One region of the Turicibacter bilis genome, then DNA from elsewhere that is predicted to be linked to it. Evidence: riboswitches for the same ligand, from Rfam matches in the RefSeq annotation. Region 1 holds a riboswitch; the other holds the start of a gene.
The links. A riboswitch is a leader RNA that binds a small molecule or an ion and turns the genes downstream of it on or off. The one in region 1 is predicted to bind lysine.

Region 1 (3,219 bases):
GTCGTTCAAACGCGTTTGAAATTTCAAAACGTTTAGGGTTAAAAGAAGCGATTTTAACAACAGCTCGTGCGTATGTTGAAACAGAACGTACGGAAATGACTGATTTAATTACGAAATTAGAAGATCGTGGTTTAGAGTTAGATCATGAAATTCAATTATTACAAAAACAAAATCAAGAAGTAGAAGCGATGCGTCTTGATTATGAACGTAAGATTGCAAAGTTTGAAGCTGAACGAGAGCGTGTCTTAGAAGACATTAAAAAAGAAGCTTTTGAAAATATTCGTCAGGCAAAAGAAGAAGCAGAACAAATTGTAGCGGATTTACGTCAAGCAAAGAAAATGGCTGACTTAAGTATTAAAGATCATGAACTAACAGAAAAACTAACGTCGCTTAAAAAATCAGAAGCCAAACAAGCAGAGCAGTTTAAACGTAAAGCACGTAATAAGGCCCCACTAAAAGCAGGAGATGAAGTCATGGTACTTTCATTAAATCGTCAAGGAGAACTCATTGAGAAAACAAAAAATGGTGACTGGATGGTTCAACTTGGAATGATGAAAGTAAACATTAAAGAAGAAGATTTAGAATATTTACGTCAATCAGTGAAGAAAAAAGATTCAGGCAAAGGTAAAATGATTCATAAACGTAACACAAACGTTGGGATTCAACTAGACTTACGTGGGGAACGCTATGAGGATGCGATGTTACGTTTAGATAAATATATGGATGAAGTCCTGTTAGCAGGATATCAAACCGTGACAATCATTCATGGTCATGGAACGGGAGCTCTTCGCCAAGGGGTTCATAAATATTTAAAGAAAAACAAACATGTTGCTTCATTTAGATTCGGTGGTGCTGGTGAAGGTGGTACAGGAGCAACTGTGGTTGAGTTAAAATAATAATTAAAGACATAGGGTACCCTATGTCTTTTTTCGTACCAGAGTATTAAGTTACTTTATAAAATAATCCAAAAATTTCCTATAAATACTTGAGGTTCATGTTAAAAAATGGTACATTAAGTTTAGACAAGAAAAATCGTATAGAGGTAGCGGTGCATCAGAGTATTATTTGGAGTCGGCAGACAGTGAAAGATAAGAAAGGTAATCATCGCCGAAAGCTAGCATTGGCAGATGCCTAGCTTGGGGTTGCAGGGAATACCTGTAACACTCCTTCAGAAATGAAGAGGAGCTATTAATCAAGCGGACTTTAAAAAGGTAAGTCGTGTTTAATAGCACGACTTTTTTTGTTGAAGAAAATCAAAAGGGGAGAAAAATTGATATGAAAAAATTTATTGGAGTTTTAGCATTAGGTTCGTTGTTAGTTGGGTGTGGAGCAAACGGAACAAATTCAGAGGATCAATTTATTGTAGGAATGGAGTGTAATTATGCTCCATTTAACTGGCAAACAGATAAGGAAACGGAAACAGCTGTTTCAATTGGTGGAGCGGGATTATGTGATGGTTATGATATACGAGTGGCCTCACAAATTGCAGATACGCTGGGGAAAGAATTAGTCGTTAAAAAATTAGATTGGGATGGATTACAGCCAGCACTTCAATCAGGGGAAATTCATGCCATTATTGCAGGGATGACAGCGAATGAAGAGCGTGAACAAGGAATTGACTTTACAACACCATACTTTGAATCTGAAATGGTCATGATAGTTAAAAAAGATGGAAACTATGTGGATGCCACTTCAATTAATGACTTTAGTGGAGCTAATGTCATCGGACAAATGAATACAAATTATGATGAAATCATTGATCAAATCAAAGATGTTAATCATTTAACGCCACGTTCAAGCTATCCTGAATTAGTTCAAACATTATTAGCAGGAGAGTCTGATGGAATCACAGCTGAATTACCAGTTGCCGAAGGAGTTGTCCAAGCGAATCCAAGTTTAACAATTATTCATTTTGCTGATGGGGAAGGATTTGATGTAGATACATCTGTATCAATTGGGTTAAAAGAAGGAAGCCGCGGATCAGATTTCTTTAATAACGTACAAGCTGCTTTAGATCAAATTTCTGAAGCGACACGTCAGGAATGGATGAATGCTGCACGCGAAACAGCGCCAACAGGAGAGTAAGAGGGTGTTTATGATGTTTCAAGTTGATTTTTTTGAGAAAGCTTTTGATTTATTTACAAATAATTTTAATTTATTTTGGTATGGGATTAAAATTACATTATTATTAGCCTTATTGGGAACAATATTTGGATTAGTTATTGGTCTTGTTTTAGGAGGGATTCGTGCCATTGCCATCGAACCTCGTGATTCGATGGGAGTTAAGGCTATAAAAAAAGTATTACATTGGATTGTGGGGTTGTATGTGTGGTTCTTTAGAGGAACGCCGATGATGGTGCAAGCAATGTTTTTATATTATGCCTTAAGACCTGTCCTTGGGTGGGATGCGATGACAGCAGGGATTGTAATTATTTCTGTGAATACGGGTGCTTATATGGCGGAGATTATTCGTTCTGGGATTCAATCCATTGATAAGGGGCAAATTGAAGCTGCACGTAGTATTGGAATGACGAGCTCGCAAACCATGAGATACATTATTTTACCACAGGCCATCAAAAATTCATTCCCATCTATCGGAAATGAATTTATCGTTAATATCAAAGATAGTTCGATGCTAAATGTCATTGGGGTGATTGAAGTTTTCTTTCAATCACGATCAGTAGCTGGTAGTGCGATGTTATATTCAGAAACATTTTTTATTACTTGTTTGATTTATTTAGTGTTGACAACGATTACGGCGCAAATTTTGCGATTTATTGAGAAAAGAATGAATCTGCCTAAAACATCTTTTCCAGCGTCACAAACTGTACCTAATACGCTTGACTAAGGAGGATCATAGTGGAAGCGAATCATATTATTGAAATCCATCGTTTGAAAAAACATTTTGGGAATTTAGAAGTTTTAAATAACATTGAGTTTCATGTAAAAAAAGGAGAAGTTATTACAATTATTGGATCAAGTGGAAGCGGGAAATCAACCCTTTTACGTTGTATTAATTTATTAGAGAATCCAGATAGTGGAGAAATTTTATATCATGGAAAAGATATTTTAAAGGGAAATATTAATATTAATCATCATCGAACAAAAGTGGGAATGGTATTTCAAAGCTTTAATTTATTTCAAAACAAGACGGTTTTGGAAAATTGTATGATTGGTCAAACTAAAATTTTAAAACGAAGTAAAGAAGAAGCGAAAGAA
Region 2 (3,219 bases), 1.3 Mb from region 1:
AGTTTAGAGTGGATTACTCCGGTATTAGAACAAAGTGAATATCTACAGCCTAAAGCGGCAGCTTATTTAATTAAATCGACTATTTTAAAAAGACAAGGTCGAGATGAGTTAGGAAGAGAGTTATTACTCGAATTGATTAATAATCCTTTTTATGAAGATTATTTGGGTTATGCTTATCATAATTTAGGCTGTAGCTTTAAAGACTCAGGACTATATCAACAAGCACTTGATTGTTTGAAGATAGCACTCCCTCTCCGTGAAACAGTTAAGCAACGCTCGATTACCAAATGTTTGATGGGCGAAGTTTATTTTAGAATAGGCAATTATGAAAAAGCTCATAGTTTATTAGTCGAGGTTAAAGATATTATTTTTCATAAAGGTTCTCTTGAACAACAAGAGGCGACTTTAGAGTGGGGATTAGATTTATATTTGGAAACTCAAGACTTTGAGTCCATGTTGATTTTGTTAGAGGATATTCAAAAATTAGTTGATAAAGAGATATTAGATGAGTTTATTTATACGAAATTTCAAAATCGATTATATAAAAGGATTATGAATGATGTTCTTGGTCAACAGAAAGATTTAAATGAATACCGTATTTTACTTGATGCTATTACGTAAAAGGTCACAGATTTTTCAATAAATCTGTGACCTCTTTTTTCTTTATTCCACAATAAATAACTACTTATAATAGTTATGGAAACAGGAGGACGTAGTAGTGAATAAATTTAACGATTATCAAATGCATCGGATGATTTATTTATTACGATTATCATTTTGTATCGATCAAAAGAATAAGTACATTCCGGATACGAAAGTAAATGATACTCCGAATAACTCAACTAATAATAAAATTAGTTTAGAAGATTATCCAATTGACTTAGTCAATTTAGATGAAATCTTGGAAGAATCACATCATATTTGAAATGTCTTACAAATAAAATCGATATAAAATAAGTTTCTATATCTATCATTAATTAGGGAGAGTGTTATGCACTCTAATTAAGGTTAGTGTCGTTCATCATTACAAGGGTACGTAGAAAGCTGTTGTTAGGGGTAGCAACAGCTTTTTATGTTTCATTAAAAATATTCAAAAAAATAAAGCCTTAAATCATCATGAATACACATTAATATTTAAAAAATAAACGAAATAGTCTTCTTTTAAACTATATGATTATAAAATAGAGAATGATAAAACAAGCATCAAACAACAAAATGCTAATTTCGACATTATATGGTATTTATAACTAATTTATATAAAATTTTAATGTTTTAATAATAAAAAATAAGTGTTTCTTATACTATTTAATAAAAAAATGTTGTTTTTGAGTATAAAATAAGATAAGATGACATTGTAAATTAAATAGGTTTTAGATAGAGGTGCGGTAATTAAGAGTACTATCGAAGAGTGAAGATGTTGACGCGATAGGAAAGGGATTCTCGCCGAAGCCTATAACTGATACTTTAAGGTTATAGAGCTGGTGTTAAGTAGAAGATATTTAACATTGTCACAATTTATTATTGTGGAGGGCTATCATTCCGGATTTAAATCATCCTAACTTAGTACGGTTATATGATAAAAGTCTTGAGAATGGCCTCAGGACTTTTTGAATGTTTTGATTAGAGTCGTCCCAATAATCGTGGAGAGCTATCATTTGAGAATCGGAAATAAGGATGATCTATTGTTCTTTTCTGAAGGTCTTGAGTGAATGGCTCAAGGCTTTTTTTATTTGCCTCTTTCAACTAAACACTATTTAAAATTTAAAATAAGAGGGAGAAAAAAATATGCTTAGTTTAAGAAAACCAAGAGTTGATGGTAAAGAGGAGACAAAAGAATTTAAAGTCCCTCATACTTTAGTCATTGTTACATTTATTTTAGTTATCGTAGCATTAGCAACATGGATTTTACCTGCAGGAACATATGAGCGTATCGTCAATGATGCAGGGAAAACAGTCGTTGTTGATGGTTCATTCGCTTATGTTGATCAAACCCCACAAGGATTATTTAGTGTATTACAAGCCCCAATTCATGGAATTGTAGGAGCGGCAGAAATTATTGCTTTCTTATTTGTAGTTAGCGGATCAATTGCAATTATTACAAAAACACGTGCTATTGATGCTGGAATTACAAATGCCGTTAAATCATTTAAAGGAAAAGAAATGTTAATGATTCCGGTTATTATGGGATTATTCTCATTAGGTGGGGCCATCTTCGGAATGACGGAAGAAGCTATTCCATTTATTGCGATGCTTATTCCTTTATGTTTAGCCTTAGGATACGATAGTATTATGGCGATGGCAATTTCTTATATGGGATGTATTGTTGGATTCGCAACAGCCATGTTAAATCCATTCTCGGTAGGAATTGCTCAAAGTATCGCACAGGTGCCAGCAGGAACAGGGGTTGGATTCCGAACGATCATCTGGGCGGTTACAACAGTAGCTTCAATTTTATATTTAATGTGGTATGGACGCCGTATTAAACGTAATCCACAATTAAGTCCAGTTTACGAAATTGATCAGGTACGTCGTCAGGAGTTAGAAGACGCAGAATCTGAACATTTACCATTCACATTCAAACATAAAGTTATTTTAGCATCTATCTTAGTATGTTTAGCTGCTATCGTTATAGGTGTTTTACAATTTGGATTTGGAATTCCAGAAATTGCGGCTATCTTCTTTGCAACGGGAATTATCTGTGGATTCATTGGGCGTTTAAGTTTAGATGATATGGCCAATTCATTCATTCACGGAGCAAAAGATATGATTAGTGCAGCAGTAGTGGTTGGATTTGCACGTGCAATTGTTATCATTGCTCAAGACGGACAAATTATTGATACGATTCTTTATAACTTATCAAACTTCATTGGACAATTGCCATCGTTAGTTGCTGGATATGTGATGTTCTTTGTTCAAATGTTTATCAATTTCTTTATCTCATCGGGATCAGGACAAGCTGCTTTAACGATGCCAATCATGGCACCGCTTGGTGAGTTAGTTGGTATTACACCACAAACTTCAATTTTAATTTTCCAATTTGGTGATGGATTCTCAAATGCTATCTTCCCAACAAGTGCTGTTTTAATGGCTTGTTTAGGTGTAGCGGGAATTCCATGGGCAAAATGGATTAAATGGGTTTGGCCAGTTCAATTAATTTTTGGTGGATTAGCAATTATCTTTATTACAATTGCCATCTTAATGGGATGGTCATAAGGAGAC

Region 2: another riboswitch for lysine. It lies ahead of J0J69_RS10160 (YfcC family protein); the one in region 1 lies ahead of J0J69_RS03045 (transporter substrate-binding domain-containing protein).

Annotation. Positions count from the first base shown of each region.
Region 1 covers NZ_CP071249.1:644,694-647,912, reverse strand. The annotation lists gene J0J69_RS03050 (endonuclease MutS2) at 1-896, shown strand, start outside; lysine riboswitch at 1,030-1,196, shown strand; gene J0J69_RS03045 (transporter substrate-binding domain-containing protein) at 1,276-2,085, shown strand; gene J0J69_RS03040 (amino acid ABC transporter permease) at 2,096-2,848, shown strand; gene J0J69_RS03035 (amino acid ABC transporter ATP-binding protein) at 2,860-3,219, shown strand, end outside.
Region 2 covers NZ_CP071249.1:2,102,424-2,105,642, forward strand. The annotation lists gene J0J69_RS10150 (helix-turn-helix domain-containing protein) at 1-621, shown strand, start outside; gene J0J69_RS10155 (hypothetical protein) at 719-925, shown strand; lysine riboswitch at 1,368-1,542, shown strand; gene J0J69_RS10160 (YfcC family protein) at 1,786-3,213, shown strand.